One region of the Pseudomonas sp. R4-84 genome, then DNA from elsewhere that is predicted to be linked to it. Evidence: predicted binding sites of a transcription regulator. Region 1 holds the regulator's gene; each other region holds the start of a gene.
The links. The regulator FliA, encoded in region 1, starts transcription of late flagellar genes. The targets are predictions, from matches to a motif close to CTAAAGTTTNNNNNNNNNNNGCCGNTAA.

Region 1 (4,665 bases):
GCGGTGTCGAGCTGACGGCGGCCCTGGACTACAAATTGTCGGCGCTGGCCCCTCGCGTTCCGAACATGGAGCTCGAGGACGAGCTGCGCAAGACTCAGTCGCGCATCGCCAGCGCCCAGGCCGAGTTGAGCCTGCGCAGCAGCGAAGGCTCGGCCAGCGCGGGCACCAATCGTCAATTGTTCGCCGGCCAGCCATTGACCGCAGGCCTGCCGCTGACCGCTGCCGAACCGCTGATCGAGCCGACGCCGGCCGAACCGCGTCGTCCGGCACCGGCACCCGTTGCCGCAGCCGCGGGCGTTGATCCCCGTGCCCTGGACTCGATGCGCTTCGAACTCAACAGCCTGCGCGAGCTGATGGAAGTCCAGCTCGGCTCGCTGGCCTGGAACCAACTGCAAGGCAGCCGTCCGGCCCAGGCCAACCTGTGGCGTCGCCTGCAACGCATTGGCCTGTCCGGCCCGCTGGCGCGCGACCTGCTGGCATTGATCAGCGACATCGACGAGCCTCGCCAGGCCTGGCGCATGCTGCTTGCGCACCTGGCGCGGATGATCGCCACGCCGGAAGTCGAGCCACTGGAAGAGGGCGGAGTAATCGCCATGGTCGGCCCGGCCGGCATGGGCAAGACCACCACTCTGGCCAAGCTCGCGGCCCGTTATGTACTCAAGTACGGCGCCCAGAGTATCGCCCTGGTGAGCATGGACAGTTTCCGCATCGGTGCCCAGGAGCAACTCAAGACCTTGGGCCGGATCCTCAATGTGTCGGTGACCCATGTGGATCCGGGCCAATCCCTGGCCCAGGCGCTGGAACCGCTGATGCGCAAGCGCGTCGTACTGATCGACACCGCCGGCCTGCAAGCCAGCGATCCGGCCCTGCGCATGCAGCTGGAAAGCCTGGCCGGGCGTGGCATCAAGTCAAAAAATTATCTCGTGTTGGCAACCACCAGCCAGAAACAGGTTCTAACCGCCGCATACCACAGTTACAAACGCTGCGGGCTGGCCGGCTGCATCCTGACTAAGCTGGACGAAACGGCAAGCCTGGGCGAGGTGTTGAGCCTGGCGATCGGTCATGAACTACCGGTGGCCTACCTGACCGACGGGCCGCGGATCCCGGATGATTTGCATCTGCCGCGCCGTCATCAACTGGTCAGTCGTGCCGTGAGTGTGCAAATGCAGGAAGAACCCAGCGAAGAAGCCATGGCTGACATGTTCGCTGATATCTACCACAGCCCGACCAAGCAGGTTGGCTGAGGTATTCATGAATATTTTTTGTACCTACATCGATGGTCTGCCATGCATTGTTCCGTATGTGAACGCGCAGCCAGTAATGTGGCCTCCGTCTAAGTAAGACAAGGTAAAGAACGAACATGGGCAGCATGCATCCCGTACAGGTGATCGCGGTGACCGGCGGCAAAGGTGGCGTCGGGAAGACTAACGTGTCAGTGAACTTGTCCCTGGCTCTGGCAGAGCTTGGCCGACGGGTCATGCTGCTGGACGCCGACCTGGGCCTGGCGAACGTTGACGTGCTGCTGGGGCTCACACCCAAGCGCACGCTGGCGGACGTGATCGAAGGGCGCTGTGAATTGCGCGACGTGTTGTTGCAAGGCCCCGGCGGGATTCGCATCGTGCCGGCCGCCTCCGGCACCCAGAGCATGGTTCACCTGACCCCGGCGCAGCACGCCGGCCTGATCCAGGCCTTCAGCGACATCGGTGACAACCTCGATGTGCTGGTGATTGACACGGCTGCCGGTATCGGTGACTCGGTGGTCAGTTTCGTGCGCGCCGCCCAGGAAGTGTTGCTGGTGGTCTGCGACGAACCGACGTCGATCACCGACGCCTACGCGCTGATCAAACTGCTTAACCGCGACTATGGCATGAACCGCTTTCGCGTCCTGGCCAACATGGCCCAAAGCCCACAGGAAGGACGCAACCTGTTCGCCAAGTTGACCAAGGTCACGGATCGCTTCCTGGACGTCGCCCTGCAATACGTCGGCGCAGTGCCTTACGACGAAAGCGTACGCAAGGCTGTCCAGAAGCAACGTGCCGTTTATGAAGCTTTTCCTCGTTCCAAATGCGCCCTGGCGTTCAAGGCGATCGCCCAGAAGGTCGACACCTGGCCGCTGCCGGCCAACCCACGTGGGCATCTGGAATTTTTCGTCGAGCGTCTCGTGCAACAAACAGCAGGGCCCGTGTTATGACAGCCAGCGGTTACAACCATCTCTACAAAAAATCGGCACGGGACGCCCAGTACGAATTGATCGAGCGTTACGCGCCACTGGTCAAGCGCATCGCCTACCACTTGCTGGCGCGTTTGCCGGCCAGTGTCCAGGTCGAGGACTTGATCCAGGCGGGCATGATCGGCCTGCTCGAAGTGTCGAATAAATACGACGCGAGCAAGGGCGCCAGTTTCGAGACATACGCCGGTATCCGTATCCGCGGGGCGATGCTCGATGAGGTCCGCAAGGGCGACTGGGCGCCGCGTTCGGTGCATCGCAACACCCGCATGGTCAGCGACGCGATTCGTGCGATTGAAGCGAAAACCGGGCGAGACGCTAAAGATCACGAAGTTGCGGCCGAACTCCAGTTGAGTCTCGATGATTATTACGGGATTTTGAACGATACCTTGGGCAGTCGCCTGTTCAGTTTCGACGACCTGTTGCAGGACGGCGAACACGAAGGGCTGCACGAGGACGGCGCGAGTGCTCACATGGAGCCGTCGCGCGACCTGGAAGATGAACGTTTCCAGAGCGCCCTGGCGGATGCGATTGCCAATTTGCCGGAGCGTGAGCGACTGGTCTTGGCGCTGTACTACGACGAAGAGCTGAACCTCAAGGAAATCGGTGAGGTCCTGGGGGTCAGCGAATCGCGGGTCAGCCAGTTACATAGCCAGTGCGCGGCCCGCTTGCGGGGGCGTTTGGGGGAGTGGCGAGCGCGCTGACGAGCAGTGTGGGGACGCTGCGAGCGGGGCTGGCATGGCGTATGCCGGGCCAGTCTCCATCCGTTGTGCTCCATACCGTTGTCGAGTGTTGTGCCGGATTGATTGAAATGGCGCGTCCAGGTGCTGGGCGCGTTTAAGACTGCTTGGAGGTCGAATTGGACAAGAACATGAAAATCCTCATCGTTGATGACTTCTCAACGATGCGGCGGATCATAAAAAACCTGTTGCGTGACCTCGGGTTCACCAACACGGTCGAGGCCGACGATGGCACAACCGCCATTCCGGTCCTCAACAGCGGGAGCATCGACTTTCTGGTGACTGACTGGAACATGCCTGGCATGACCGGTATCGACTTGCTGCGCCACGTGCGCGCCGACGAAAAACTCAAGCACCTCCCGGTGCTGATGGTCACTGCCGAAGCCAAGCGCGAGCAGATCATCGAAGCGGCCCAGGCCGGTGTGAACGGCTATGTGGTCAAACCCTTCACGGCCCAGGCGTTGAAAGAGAAGATCGAAAAAATCTTCGAACGCATCGGTTAACGGCGCCACGGGGGAGCTATGGACAACGAATCTTCAATGGGCGATTTCGAATCGACCCTGAAAAAACATGCCCGCGAACTGGTAGACAGCCTTGAAAAGGGCCGCTTCGGCGATGCGGTTCAAATGATTCATGAGCTCAACCAGACCCGTGATCGCGGTCTGTACCAGGAAGTCGGCAAGCTCACCCGTGAACTGCACAGCGCGATCGTCAATTTCCAGATCGATCCGAACATGCCGCAGGCCGAGGAAGTCTCGCAGATCACCGACGCCACCGAGCGCCTGGGTTATGTGGTCAAGCTGACCGAAGCCGCAGCGAACCGCACCATGGACCTGGTGGAAAGCGCAACGCCCCTGGTCAACGGCCTGAGCGAGGAAGCCCAGGCGTTGAGCACCGATTGGGGACGGTTCATGCGTCGCGAAGTCGGCGCCGAGGAGTTCCGGGAGCTGGCCCGTCGGGTCGACGGTTTCCTGGCGCGCAGCAGCGCTGAGAATCGCGCCGTGGCCAGCAACCTCAACGACATTCTGCTGGCCCAGGACTATCAAGACCTGACCGGCCAGGTGATCAAGCGTGTGACCCAACTGGTCACCGAAGTGGAAAGCAACCTGCTCAAACTGGTGTTGATGGCTAGCCAGGTCGACCGCTTTGCAGGTATCGAACACGACCGTGAAGCGATGCTTGCCGAAAAAGATCCACAAAAACATCTCTCTCAGGGTGAAGGTCCGCAGATTCATGCCGATAAAAGAGAAGACGTTGTGTCCGGTCAGGACGATGTGGACGATTTGCTGTCCAGCCTTGGATTCTAAGTTTTAGCCCTATTTTAGGAGCAGCCATTAATGAGCTTCGGCGCCGATGAAGAGATCCTTCAGGATTTCCTGGTTGAGGCCGGCGAGATTCTAGAGCAACTATCCGAACAGCTGGTCGAGCTGGAAAGCCGACCTGATGATGCGGATCTGCTCAATGCAATTTTTCGCGGTTTCCACACTGTAAAAGGAGGCGCCGGCTTCCTCCAGCTCAATGAGCTGGTGGAGTGCTGCCACATTGCCGAGAACGTGTTCGACATCCTGCGCAAGGGTGAGCGTCGCGTCGACTCGGAACTGATGGACGTGGTGCTCGAGGCCCTGGATGCGGTCAACAGCATGTTCAGCGAAGTGCGCGAGCGCTCGCCGATCACCCCGGCCACCCCCGAGCTGCTCG
Region 2 (4,665 bases), 2.6 Mb from region 1:
TCATCGTCTTCGTTGTTTACAACGGGAACGGCGCAGGGACACTGCCGGATAAACAGGCGGGGTGAGCCATAAGGGAAACGGCTGCAGCGACACACGGGATGGGGAAATAACAGAAGACGGCCTGCCATGCGGCAGGCCGTTTTCGGATTGCATCAGAACAGCTTGCGACCCTTGTTCGCCGCGATGCGCATGCGCAGGGCGTTGAGCTTGATGAAGCCGGCCGCGTCGGCCTGGTTGTAGGCACCACCGTCTTCTTCAAAAGTGGCGATGTTGGCATCGAACAGCGAGTCGTCGGACTTGCGCCCGGTCACGATCACGTTGCCCTTGTACAGCTTCAGGCGCACGACACCGTTCACGTTGACCTGGGAGGCATCGATCATCTGTTGCAGCATCAGACGCTCAGGGCTCCACCAGTAGCCGGTGTAGATGAGGCTGGCGTACTTGGGCATCAACTCATCCTTCAAGTGAGCCACTTCGCGATCCAGGGTGATCGATTCGATCGCCCGGTGGGCGCGCAGCATGATGGTGCCGCCTGGGGTTTCGTAGCAACCACGGGACTTCATACCGACATAGCGGTTCTCGACGATGTCGAGGCGACCGATGCCGTGTTCGCCACCGATGCGGTTCAGGGTCGCCAGCACAGTGGCCGGGCTCATTTCCACGCCATCGAGCGCAACGATGTCGCCATTGCGATAGGTCAGTTCCAGGTATTGCGGGGTATCGGGAGCCTTCTCGGGGGAGACGGTCCAACGCCACATGTCTTCTTCGTGCTCGGTCCAGGTGTCTTCCAGCACGCCGCCTTCATAGGAGATGTGCAACAGGTTGGCATCCATCGAGTACGGAGATTTTTTCTTGCCATGACGCTCGATCGGGATCGCGTGCTTCTCGGCGTAGTCCATCAGCTTTTCACGGGACAGCAAGTCCCACTCGCGCCATGGAGCAATGACCTTCACGCCCGGCTTGAGGGCATAGGCACCCAGCTCGAAACGTACCTGGTCGTTGCCCTTGCCGGTCGCCCCATGGGAAATGGCATCGGCACCGGTTTCGTTGGCGATTTCGATCAAGCGCTTGGCAATCAGCGGACGGGCGATGGACGTGCCCAGCAGGTATTCGCCTTCGTAAACAGTGTTGGCGCGGAACATCGGGAAGACGAAGTCGCGGACGAATTCTTCGCGCAGGTCATCGATATAGATCTCTTTGACGCCCATGGCCTGGGCCTTGGCGCGTGCAGGCTCGACTTCCTCGCCCTGTCCCAGGTCAGCGGTGAAGGTCACCACTTCGCAGTTATATGTGTCCTGCAGCCACTTGAGGATCACCGAAGTGTCCAGGCCGCCGGAATACGCCAGAACGACCTTGTTTACGTCCGCCATGCCATCACTCCACGGGTTGTACGGAAAGCCGGCAAGTCTAACGTCCACCGCGGATAATTTACAGAGGCGCGACAGCTTATGACGACGAAGCGACAGATTATGTCAGCTGCGCGACGATCAGGGCGCGATCAGGAAGTGCGCGCAGTAGCCGCAGCAGGCGTAGCCGCCTTGGCCGGGGCCACTGGCGTCGCCGGCTTGCCCGGCGCGGCAGCGGGCGCCACGGCAGGCACCGCAGGCATTGTCGCAGGGGTTGGCGGCTGTGGGGCCGAGGCCGGTGCGGCGCCCCGCTCCAGTTTTACCAGCACACGACGGTTCTTGGCCCGATTGGCGGCGTTGGTATTGGGCACCAGCGGATAACGCTCGCCATGGAAGCGAACGGTAAACTGAGACTCCTGGAAGCCGTTGGCCTTGAAGAAGTCCTGGACGGCCAGGGCCCGGCGGCGCGACAGCTCGCGGTTGGTCAGGCGGTTGCCACTGTTGTCGGAGTGGCCGTCGAGTTCGACATGATTGACGCTCGGGTCAGCCTTGATGAAGTCGAGCATGACCTGCAACTGAGCCTTGGCCTGGGCGTCGAGCTCGATGCCTTCGCCGGGAAAACCGATCTGGGTTTGCTTGATCTGTTCGAAGTTCTTCGGCAACAGCTTCGCGACACAGCCCTGGTAATCGCTGAACGCCTTGTTGAAGCGCACGGGCAACAACCGGACTTCCGACACCCGCCCATCGTCGGTGTTACGCCGCACCACGGGGCTGCGACCTTCCATCAGCCCGCTGATCAAGCGGCCCGCCTGCACCTGGGAGCTGTTGAACAGCACATCGCCGCTACCGATCCTGACCGAGCCCAGGTTGATATCGCCTCGTCCTGGCTGCCAGGGCGCCGCCGCCGCCAGCAACGTCGCGGAGCCGCCACCGAGCATCGGGTTATAGGCCTTGAGCCGGAACGTGGCCTGCTCGCCCGCCTTGCGCACGAATTCGCCGCTGCCAAAATCGGTGATCGGCTGACTCAGCCGACACTCGAACTTATCGCCTTCGACCGTCCACTCAATGCTCTCCAGACGGGTCTGGAAAGTGAGCGCCATCGCAGGAAGGCTGGCAAACACACTGAGCAAGGCTAGATAACGCTGGCGCACGGGAGGCTCCACTGGCTTTTATACGGAAATCGAAAAACGCTGGGCATGCCGCTTGGCCTAGACACTGCACGCAATCGTGGCACACCTGAAGGGGCTATCGGTAACTTGCGGCAAAACTTGATAGCGGGTGCCCGGATCGGTCTTTTCCGGTAGCATTCGCCAGAGATTTACCCGCCTGGAAGCCCCCCATGTCCGACCGCCTGACCCTGCTGCGTCCCGACGACTGGCATATTCATCTTCGCGATGGTGCTGTGTTGACCCATACCGTCGCCGATGTCGCGCGCACTTTTGGCCGCGCCATCATCATGCCTAACCTGGTTCCGCCCGTGCGTAACGCTGCCGAGGCCGATGGCTATCGCCAGCGCATCCTGGCTGCACGCCCGGCTGGCAGCCGCTTCGAACCGCTGATGGTGCTTTACCTCACCGACCGCACCCAGCCCGAAGAAATACGCGAGGCCAAGGCCAGTGGTTTCGTCCACGCGGCCAAGTTGTACCCCGCCGGCGCCACCACCAACTCGGATTCCGGTGTCACCAGCATCGACAAGATCTTCCCTGCGCTGGAGGTCATGGCCGAAGTCGGCATGCCATTGTTGATCCATGGCGAGGTCACCCGGGGCGACGTCGATGTGTTCGACCGCGAGAAGATCTTCATCGACGAACACATGCGTCGCGTCGTCGAACGCTTCCCGACGCTAAAGGTGGTGTTCGAGCACATCACCACCGGCGATGCCGTGCAATTCGTCAACGAGGCCTCGGCCAACGTCGGCGCGACCATTACCGCACACCACCTGCTGTACAACCGCAACCACATGCTGGTGGGCGGGATCCGGCCGCATTTCTACTGCCTGCCGATCCTCAAGCGCAACACCCATCAGGAAGCCTTGCTGGACGCCGCCACCAGCGGCAGCGCCAAGTTCTTCCTGGGCACCGACTCGGCGCCCCACGCCCGTCACGCCAAGGAAGCCGCCTGCGGTTGCGCCGGCTGTTACACCGCCTACGCCGCCATCGAGATGTATGCCGAGGCATTCGAGCAGCGCAACGCCCTGGACAAGCTCGAAGGTTTCGCCAGCCTGCATGGCCCCCGCTTCTATGGCCTGCCGGTGAACACCGATCGTATTACCCTGGTTCGCGATGAGTGGACCGCCCCTGCCAGCCTGCCGTTTGGCGAGCAGACTGTCATCCCGCTGCGCGCCGGTGAAAAACTGCGCTGGCGCCTGCTGGAGGAAAACGCGTGAGTGAAGATCATTTCGATGACGAACTGGACGGCAACGGCGGCTCAGGCGGCCCGCGCCATCCAATGGCGGCTCGCTTCCGGGGTTATCTGCCGGTCGTGGTCGATGTAGAAACCGGCGGTTTCAACTCGGCCACCGATGCGCTGCTGGAAATCGCCGCGACGACCATCGGCATGGACGAGAAAGGCTTCGTCTTCCCCGACCACACCTATTTCTTCCGGGTCGAACCGTTCGAAGGCGCCAACATCGAAGCGGCTGCCCTGGAGTTCACCGGGATCAAGCTCGATCATCCGCTGCGCATGGCCGTCAGCGAAGAGACTGCGCTGACCGACATCTTCCGTGGTGTGCGCAAGGCGCTGAAGGCCAACGGTTGCAAGCGAGCGATCCTGGTTGGCCACAACAGCAGCTTCGACCTGGGCTTCCTCAATGCCGCCGTGGCGCGCCTGGACATGAAGCGCAACCCTTTCCATCCGTTCTCCAGCTTCGACACGGCCACCCTTGCGGGCCTGGCGTATGGCCAGACCGTGTTGGCCAAGGCGTGCCAGGCAGCCGACATCGATTTCGATGGCCGTGAAGCCCATTCGGCCCGCTACGACACCGAGAAAACCGCCGAGCTGTTTTGCGGCATCGTCAACCGGTGGAAGGAAATGGGTGGCTGGCAGGATTTCGACGACTGACATCAGCCTGGCTCTTTGTGGCGAGGGATCTGTGCTGCGCCAAGAAACGTCCATAAAAAAACCGGCCCATCGAGGGCCGGTTTTTTTTATGCATGGGTGCGCTTACAGCTTGTCGCTGTGCTCGCCCAGGTAGGCAGCTACGCCTTCAGGCGATGCGGTCATGCCCTTGTCGCCTTTTTTCCAGTTGGCCGGGCAGACTTCGCCATGCTCTTCGTGGAACTGCAGGGCGTCAACCAGACGGATCAGCTCTTCCATGTTA
Region 3 (4,665 bases), 2.3 Mb from region 1:
TGCAGGTCGAGGTCGAGGCCCAGGAAGGCGAACTGGCCGGCCAGGTGTTCCGCTGCCACCTGCGCGCCAACCTGCCAGCGCTGGTGACCGGCGACCAAGTGGTCTGGCGTGCCGGCAACCAGGGCATCGGCGTGATCGTCGCGCAACTGCCCCGGCACACCGAGCTGTGCCGTCCCGACAGCCGGGGCCAACTCAAGCCAGTGGCCGCCAACGTCGACATGATCGTCATCGTGTTCGCTCCGTTGCCCGAGCCCCACGCCAACCTGATCGACCGTTACCTGGTAGCGGCCGAACACGCCGGCATCCGTCCGCTGCTGCTGCTCAACAAGTTCGACCTGATCGATGAGCACAACGCCCCGGCGCTGAACGCACTGCTGTCGGTCTATCGGGACCTGGGTTACCCAGTGTTGGAGGTCTCGGCCCATCACGGCAACGGCATGGAACAATTGCAGCGGCAACTGGACGGACGCATCAGCGTGTTCGTCGGCCAGTCCGGCGTCGGCAAGTCTTCGTTGGTCAACAGCCTGCTGCCGGAGGTCGAGACCCGCGTCGGGCCGTTGTCCGAGCTGTCCGGCCAGGGCACGCACACCACAACCACCGCGCGGCTGTTCCACTTTCCCGGCGGCGGCGAACTGATCGACTCGCCGGGCATCCGCGAATTCGGCCTGGGCCACGTCAGCCGGGCGGATGTCGAAGCCGGCTTCATCGAATTCAACGAGCTGATCGGCACCTGCCGCTTCCGCGACTGCAAGCATGATCGCGAACCCGGGTGCGCCTTGCTCAAGGCACTGGAAGAAGGCCGCGTGCACCAGCAACGAATGAACAGTTACCGCTCGATCATTGCCAGCCTGCCGGAGAGCAGTTACTGACAGCTGATCACTATGGTGACGAGTCTCAAGTAAACCGATACCCACAAAAAAGCCGACAATGATGTCGGCTTTTTTGTGGATCACTGCGCCGGCGGCTCGGCCGGTTTCGGTGCGGCGTCGTCGAACAGGTTCAGGCGTTCGCGCAACTCGTGGGCCGGCACCGGCTGCTGGTCCGCCGGCAAGGCGTTCGGATCGACCGCTGCACCTGGCGCGGCCGGTGGCACCGACACTTCACCTGGCGCGCCCTCGCCTTGGGCCGAACCGGGCACCGAATCGGGCACCGAATCGTCTGCTTGTGAACCCTCGATGGCTTTTTGGGCCTTCTTGGTCAACACCACGATATCGATACGCCGGTTGACCGGATTGAAAGGGTCTTGGCGATCGAACAGTGCCGAAGACGCATAACCGACCACCCGCGCCACTTGCTCATCCGGATAGCTGCCCGCCACCAGGGCGCGACGTGCCGCGTTGGCGCGGTTGGCCGAGAGTTCCCAGTTACCGAAATCGCCTTTGCCCACGTACGGCTTGGCATCGGTATGGCCGCTGATACTGATCTTGTTCGGCACCGCCTTGATGGTGTCGGCCATGGCCAGCAGGATGTCTTCGAAATACGGCTTGAGCCGCGCGCTGCCAGAGTCGAACATCGGCCGGTTATCGGCGTCCATGATCTGGATGCGCAGGCCGTTCGGCGTGATCTCGAACAGGATCTGGTCCTTGAACTTCTGCAATTCGGGATTTTCTTCGACCTTGTTCTGCAACTCTTGCAGGAGCAATTCCAGGCGCTCGCGCTCGACCTGCTCGGCCATGCCCTCGGCCTCATTGGCGTCGACGGTCGCCTTGTCGGGCTGGGGCTGGGATTTGACCTCGGGGTTGAGGGTATTTTCCGGTGCCAGGACAGGCGAGCCGCCCAGATCGATGATGTACGGCGTGCCGCTCTCGGAAAAACCCACCGGGTCCTTGAAGTAACCGGCGATCGCGATCTTCTGTTCCGGCGTCGCCGTGGACAGCAGCCACAGCACCAGGAAGAACGCCATCATCGCCGTGGCAAAGTCAGCGAAAGCGATTTTCCAGGCGCCGCCGTGATGCCCGCCAGCTATGCGCTTGACGCGCTTGACGATGATCGGTTGGTTATTCTCCATAACGAGTGCTCTGCTTCACAAATACTGTTCCATTTTGACGGTGCCTGTTGCTGCCATACTGTGTTGCCGCTCCTCGCCATAGCGGGCTATGACTCGTCGCGGCGCCTTGTCTGGCAGCAACAGTCACTCGCCAAAAAAGGAACGTATCTGCAAAGCAGAGCACTATCGACCGCGAACCGCTTGTTCCAGCTCGGCAAAGCTTGGACGGTGCGCCGGATACAGGACCTTGCGGCCGAACTCCACCGCCAGGGACGGTGGCATGCCCGAGGCCGAGGCCACCAGGGAAGCCTTGATGGCTTCATAGACATTGAGTTCTTCCTTGGCGTCATGGGCCAGGGAGTGGGCCAGCGGGCCGAAGAAACCGTACGCGGCCAAAATACCGAAGAAGGTACCCACCAGTGCCGCACCCACGTGCAGGCCGATGGAAGCCTGGTCGCCTTCACCCAGGGACGCCATGGTCACCACGATACCCAATACCGCCGCAACGATACCGAAGCCGGGCATGCCGTCGGCGATGCCGTTGACTGCGTGGGATGGGTGCTCCAGGTCTTCCTTGAGGCTGTACAGCTCCATGTCGAACAAGCCTTCCAGCTCATGGGGCGCCATGTTGCCGGACGACATGATGCGCAGGTAATCGCAGATGAACGCGGTCATGCGCTCGTCTTTCAGCACCGAAGGGTACTTGGCGAAGATCGGGCTGGCGGCGGCGTCTTCGATGTCGCCCTCGATCGCCATCATGCCTTCGCGGCGACTCTTGTTGAGGATCTCGTAGACCAGCCCCAGCACCTCAAGATAGAAGGTATGGCTGAAGCGCGAGCCGAACATGCTCAAGGATTTCTTGAGCACATGCATGGTCATATAGCCAGGGTTCGCCTGGAGGAATGCGCCAAGAGCCGCACCGCCGATGATCATCACCTCGAACGGTTGGATCAGCGCAGCGATCTTGCCATGGGAAAGCACGTATCCGCCGAGCACGCTCGCGAACACGACAATGATGCCGATAATTTTAGCCATAGGTAGAAAGTACTTATTTAAGTCGGGTTCAAGGTCATATTCGGAAGCTGAAAAATCTCTTCTTCTACTTATCGGCAAAACTGCGCCAGACTATAGCCAGTTCCGGCGAAAAGCCAATTTGCCCCGTTCCGGGCGTAGATACCTCATGCGAAGATCACGTCCAACCATGGCTAACGAAACGAACGTTCCAACTCCAAGACCGACCACGATCGAAGGCTGGGTAAAGCTGCTCGAAGGCGTCCATTTGCCGGTGCCCCAGGCCAGTCATGACCTGGTCTGCAAGGCCATTTCCGACAGCCGCCGCTCGTTGCGCGACATCGCCGAATTGATGCAGGACAGCCCCGCGCTGGCCCTGAGCGTCATCCGCGAAGCCAACCATCACACCCACGGCAGCCTGGCGGAGCCGGCTGAAAACCTCGAAGTGGCGATCAACCGCCTCGGCCTCAAGCGCACCGAGGAATTGCTCGCGCGCCTGCCTTCGCTACCGGCGCACCAGATACCGGTCGCCCTGCGCCAGTTGCAATTGATCAGCCAGCACGCCACACAACAGGCCAATGGTTTTTTCGCCAGCCGCCTGGCGCGGCTGTGGCAGGACATCCACTGGGGCAGCCTGTTGTTCCTGTCGCCGCTCTGGCCCTTGGCCCTGACCCATCCACGCCTGCTGGCGGAATGGGAGCTGCGGGTCGTCCATAAACGCCAGCCGGCCAGACAGGTCGAGCGCGAACTGTTCGGCGTCAGCCTGCTGAACATCTGCCTCGCGCTGGTGGAGGCGTGGCGCCTGCCCATCTGGGTGGCGCAAGGCTATCGCCTGCTGCTGAATGAACGCCGCGAACTGATGAAAGTGCTGCGCATCGCCCGCGACAGCGAACATCCGCTACGCCAGCAGAATCGCCTGGACGACGACCCGACGCTGCGGCGCTGGCTCAATCAACCCGCCAATACAGTGCTGCTGGCCAATGGTCTGGCACTGTCGGCGCAAGAGGCCTGGGAAAGCCCGCACAGCGCTCGCTGGCAATACCTCACCAGCCTGTATCTGCAGATGCAGATGGACGAACTTCAGCAGCAACTGCACCAACAAGCCGCCAACAGTGCTCGCCAGCACACCATGCCGGACCTCTGGCACCCCGCCGTGGCACTGGTCTGGCCCCCGGGCAGCCGCCGCGTGCATCCCGGCTTGTTGCCCGCCGCCCCGCCCAGCGCCCAGGACCTGTCCCAATGGCGCAAGCAATGCGCCGCGCTGCTGGTGGAACCGAGCCCTTTCAGCAACGCCATGCACCTGACCACTTCGGCGCGAGATACCCTGGTGGCGTGCGGCATGCGCCGGGTGATGATTTTAATGCCCGATCGCAGCCAGACCAGCGTTCGTGTGCATCAGACCGCCGGCCTGCCCAAGGAAGCGGCGGCGATGAGCTTCTCCATCAGCCAAAGCAAGGTCTTGCAGCGACTACTGGCTCAACAGGCCCAGGTTCGCCTGACTCCAGAGAACAACGCCCAGTTCTCCGCCTTGCTGCCTCCGGGCCTTCGCGCCCTGTTCCGAGGCGAGCACCTGCTGTTGCGCTCACTGACGTGTAATGGACGGGTGATCATGCTAGTGGTCGCGGACCAGGGTGGCGGTCCGTTCTCGGACGTGACCGTTCAGGCTT
Region 4 (4,665 bases), 690 kb from region 1:
GCGGCTTGTTTCCCTGCTTGTCGGTGCTGGAAAACATGGAAATGGCCGTGCTGCCTCATTACGTCGGCAACGGTTTCATCCAGCAAAAAGCCCTGCGCGCCTTGTGCGAGGACATGTGCAAGAAGCTGCGGGTCAAGACACCGTCCCTGGAGCAGTGCATCGACACTCTATCCGGCGGTAACCAGCAGAAGGCCTTGCTGGCCCGCTGGCTGATGACCAACCCGCGCATCCTGATCCTCGACGAACCGACCCGCGGCATCGATGTCGGCGCCAAGGCCGAGATCTACCGACTCATTGCCTACCTCGCCAGCGAAGGCATGGCGGTCATCATGATTTCTTCGGAGCTGCCTGAGGTGCTGGGCATGAGCGACCGCGTCATGGTGATGCACGAAGGCGACCTGATGGGCACCCTCGACCGCAGCGAAGCCACCCAGGAACGAGTCATGCAACTGGCGTCGGGCCTGTCCTGATGGCTGCCGGGCGAATCAATAACGTCGAGCAATAATCCCGTGGCGAGGGAGCAAGCTTCCTCGCCACAGATAAAAAAGGTGATTGGCTATGAACGCGATATTGGAAAACAAACCCGCCGCCGCACCGGCCAGGACGCGTCGGCGGCTGCCCACGGAACTGAGCATTTTCCTGGTGCTGATCGGCATCGGCCTGGTGTTCGAGCTGTTCGGCTGGATCATGCGCGACCAGAGTTTCCTGATGAACTCCCAGCGCCTGGTGCTGATGATCCTGCAAGTGTCGATCATCGGCCTGCTGGCCATCGGCGTGACCCAGGTGATCATCACCACCGGCATCGACTTGTCGTCAGGTTCGGTGCTGGCGTTGTCGGCGATGATTGCCGCGAGCCTGGCCCAGACCTCGGATTTTTCCCGGGCGGTGTTTCCTTCCCTGACGGACCTGCCCGTGTGGATACCGGTGGTGGCGGGCCTCGGCGTGGGGCTGCTGGCGGGGGCGATCAACGGCAGCATCATCGCCGTTACCGGCATCCCGCCTTTTATCGCCACCCTCGGCATGATGGTCTCGGCCCGCGGCTTGGCGCGTTATTACACCGAAGGCCAGCCGGTGAGCATGTTGTCCGATTCGTACACCGCCATCGGTCATGGCGCGATGCCGGTGATCATCTTCCTGGTGGTGGCGGTGATCTTCCACGTCGCCTTGCGCTACACCAAGTACGGTAAATACACCTACGCCATCGGCGGCAACATGCAAGCGGCGCGGACCTCGGGCATCAACGTCAAGCGCCACCTGGTGATCGTCTACAGCATCGCGGGGCTGCTGGCGGGCTTGGCCGGCGTCGTGGCCTCGGCGCGGGCGGCGACCGGGCAGGCCGGCATGGGCATGTCTTACGAGCTCGACGCGATCGCCGCGGCGGTCATTGGCGGCACCAGCCTGGCCGGTGGAGTGGGGCGCATCACCGGGACGGTGATCGGGGCGCTGATCCTCGGGGTAATGGCCAGTGGTTTTACCTTTGTCGGTGTCGATGCCTATATCCAGGACATCATCAAGGGTCTGATCATTGTCGTCGCGGTGGTGATCGATCAGTACCGCAACAAGCGCAAACTCAAACGCTGACATGCCTGAGGTTGCGACAAAGCGCCACGCCTGACCCGCGTGGCGTTGCCATTTGTCTTCTTGATACAGCCATCGCAGCGAATTTCTTGTTATAAACGCACTCCGACGGCCGGCAGAAGCCTGTCAGACAGCATTTGAAGCGGTTGTCGGACATTTTCCCCATGTTTTCGGTTGCTGACGCCCCGACTCGGCCTTAGACTGCCGCCCCTCGTAAATTGAGTGCCGGGTGGCGCTTGGAATAAACGGCGCCTTCCCGATGAGCGTGGCTGCTTGATGCGGGACGCTCCATAATTCGCCTTAATGCACGTTTTTTTATAGAGAAATCAATGACAAAGGAAAAGTTGCTGGCCATGCCGGCGGATGACTACATGAATGCCGAGCAACTGGCTTACTTCACCAAGCTGTTGCAGAACATGAAAGTCGAAACCCACGAGCGCATCGAACAGAACCGAATCGCCATTGAGAGCCTGGACAGCCCGGCCGACCCGGCGGACGCAGCTTCCGTAGAAGAAGAGCGCACCTGGCTGGTCAACGCCATCGATCGCGACCAGCGCATGCTGCCGCAACTGGAGCAGGCCCTGGACCGTATCAACGACGAAAGCTTCGGCTGGTGCGACGACAGCGGCGAGCCGATCGGCCTCAAGCGCCTGTTGATCAGTCCGACCACCAAATACTGCATCGAAGCCCAGGAACGTCACGAGCAGATCGACAAGCACCAGCGCCAGGCCTGATACCGTTTTCGAAAAAGACCGCAGCCCTTCATCCGAAGCTGCGGTCTTTTTGCTTTTTGGTCATCACGCTTCTCGTTTTTTTGCCGAAAACACGACTAATGGACCATGGATAATGGCTCGATAGTGGCGTTTAATGCGGCCATAACAATGAGAAAAGTGGGTGACGAAAATGGCGACAGAAGGATCTCTGGCGGCGACAGCGTCGGCCTCGGTGCCAGCAGCGCGCGTTACAGCGCGCTGGCTTGCGCCGACTCTGCAAAGCCTGGCGCTGGTTTCGCTGCTGTGTGGCATGACCTTGGGCGGTTGGTCGTTGTACCTGGCGTTGCCGCTGGCGCTGCTCATCGTGTGGTTGCCACGCCTGCGCTCGCGGCTGAACAGCACACCGGTGCCGACGGCAAGCGACAGCCTGGCCGAGCTCACCCGCGATCTTTCCTACACCACCAGCCATAATGCACTGTCCGCCGCTGGCGTTGCCTATTCGGTCAAGCAGCTGGCGGGCAAGGTCCAGTCACAGCTCGGGGCCGCGGCGCAGATCGTTGGCAACGCCGAAGCGATGATCGCGACCGAGCAGGCCACCTCGCAGCTCAGTCAACAGGCGCTGGGCGCGGCCAGCGAGGCCCATCGCAGCAGTGTCGCCGGACGCAGCGAGTTGGTCGAATCCATCAGCCGCATGCATCAGCTCAGTCAGCGCGCCAATGAAAGCCGCGAACTCATCGAGGCGCTGAGCGTGCGCAGCGACGAAATCCAGCGGGTGACCCTGGTGATTCAATCGATCGCCAGCCAGACCAACCTGTTGGCCCTTAACGCTGCGATCGAGGCGGCCCGTGCCGGGGAACATGGTCGCGGGTTTGCGGTGGTGGCCGACGAGGTGCGTGGGTTGGCCGGGCGCACTGCCGCGGCGACCGGCGAGGTCGGCGTGATGGTCGCGGATATCCAGCAGCGCACCGCGCAGGTCGTCGAGCAGATCCGCCAATTGGCCGGTGACCTGGACAGCGGTGTGCAGCAAGTCGAGCACACCGGCCAGCACCTGGAAAACATCGCGCGGCTTGCGGCCGGTGTCGAAACCCAGGTCAGCGCTATCGCCCAGGGTACCGACACTAACCGTGGACAACTCGATAGCCTGTTTCATGCGATCGAGCAAATGCGCGGTGACCTGGCGATCAGCGACCAGCAGACCCAGCGCCTGGCCGAGGCCGCTGTGCAGATGGAAGGCCAGGCCGAGACCATCAGCGAGCGCCTGGCCGAGGTGGGCCTGGACGATTATCACCAGCGGGTCTATGACTTGGCGCGGGAAGGGGCAAGCCGGATTGCCGCACAGTTCGAGGCGGATATCGACCAGGGGCGCGTCAGCCTGGAGGATCTGTTCGATCGAAGCTACCAACCGATCCCCAATACCCATCCGGCGAAGTTCCAGACCCGTTTCGACCGCTACACCGACCAGGTGCTGCCAGCGATCCAGGAACCGTTGCTGGCGCGGCATGAGGGGCTGGTCTTCGCGATTGCCTGCACTCAGCAGGGCTACGTGCCGACTCACAACAATGCGTTCTGCCAGCCGTTGACCGGCGATCCGCAAGTGGACACGCTGAACAATCGCACCAAGCGCAAGTTTTCCGATCGCACCGGGATCCGCTGCGGCAGTCATCAACAGCCGGTGTTGCTGCAAACCTATACGCGGGACACGGGCGAGCTGATGCATGACCTGTCGGTGCCAATCATGCTCAAGGGACGTCATTGGGGTGGGTTGCGGCTGGGCTATAAGCCCGAGAAGCCGCGCTGAGTCTCGACGCAGCCTGTATGAGGAGCAAGCTCCCTCGCCACGAGAGCTTGCTTGCCGTTCTGGGGTTATTTACCGTCGTGCAGGCGTACGTTCAGTTGATCCACCAATACCGCCTCTTCGCCGTCGGCAAGCAGCCATTCGCGAAGCAGATCTTGTTGCTGATTCGACCAGAAAGGCGCATCGACCAACTTGGTGTTCGGATCCAGCGGGTGCGCCATGATGAAATCATCGATGGCTTTGCCGTCCGAAGGCAGGCCAAGTTGGTCAAACAGGGTGCTGAGTTCGTGGGATGGTTGTTCCATTTTGTAGGACTCCTCTGGACTACCGCCGTCATGGCGCCTCGGTTGCTTCCCTCTATCTGAGGCGAGCAGTCGTCAGGAGTTCGATTGGCTTCAGGCTTTCAGCGCACCTTCGTCCACCGCGAGCTTCAGGGCCCGGGCTGACTCCTTGGCGGCCTCGGCCGCAAGTTCCGGCGTCTTGAACCAGCGATCCCTTTCTACCTGGTGATAGGTGACCGCAGTGGCGGCGGTTTTGGCGCGCATGACGATGACCGCTTGGAATTCGCCTTCTACCTCT

Region 2: M1D68_RS19460 (flagellar protein MotY) is a predicted target of FliA. The motif match lies at 2,592-2,619, and genes of this name have one in related genera.
Region 3: motA (flagellar motor stator protein MotA) is a predicted target of FliA. The motif match lies at 3,091-3,118, and genes of this name have one in related genera.
Region 4: M1D68_RS10800 (methyl-accepting chemotaxis protein) is a predicted target of FliA. The motif match lies at 2,375-2,402, and genes of this name have one in related genera.

What each region holds. Positions count from the first base shown of each region.
Region 1 is NZ_CP096390.1:1,632,681-1,637,345, forward strand. Features, by position in the region: gene flhF (flagellar biosynthesis protein FlhF) at 1-1,244, shown strand, start outside; gene fleN (flagellar synthesis regulator FleN) at 1,361-2,191, shown strand; gene fliA (RNA polymerase sigma factor FliA) at 2,188-2,931, shown strand; gene M1D68_RS07690 (chemotaxis response regulator CheY) at 3,099-3,470, shown strand; gene M1D68_RS07695 (protein phosphatase CheZ) at 3,489-4,274, shown strand; gene M1D68_RS07700 (chemotaxis protein CheA) at 4,305-4,665, shown strand, end outside.
Region 2 is NZ_CP096390.1:4,243,398-4,248,062, forward strand. Features, by position in the region: gene M1D68_RS19450 (hypothetical protein) at 1-65, shown strand, start outside; gene M1D68_RS19455 (argininosuccinate synthase) at 153-1,370, opposite strand; gene M1D68_RS19460 (flagellar protein MotY) at 1,499-2,497, opposite strand; gene pyrC (dihydroorotase) at 2,686-3,732, shown strand; gene rnt (ribonuclease T) at 3,729-4,406, shown strand; gene M1D68_RS19475 (peroxiredoxin) at 4,509-4,665, opposite strand, start outside.
Region 3 is NZ_CP096390.1:5,012,094-5,016,758, forward strand. Features, by position in the region: gene rsgA (small ribosomal subunit biogenesis GTPase RsgA) at 1-869, shown strand, start outside; gene motB (flagellar motor protein MotB) at 950-2,008, opposite strand; gene motA (flagellar motor stator protein MotA) at 2,171-3,022, opposite strand; gene M1D68_RS22785 (HDOD domain-containing protein) at 3,189-4,665, shown strand, end outside.
Region 4 is NZ_CP096390.1:2,325,670-2,330,334, forward strand. Features, by position in the region: gene M1D68_RS10785 (sugar ABC transporter ATP-binding protein) at 1-470, shown strand, start outside; gene M1D68_RS10790 (ABC transporter permease) at 559-1,581, shown strand; gene M1D68_RS10795 (TraR/DksA family transcriptional regulator) at 1,908-2,312, shown strand; gene M1D68_RS10800 (methyl-accepting chemotaxis protein) at 2,482-4,089, shown strand; gene M1D68_RS10805 (DUF2789 family protein) at 4,155-4,391, opposite strand; gene M1D68_RS10810 (hypothetical protein) at 4,482-4,665, opposite strand, start outside.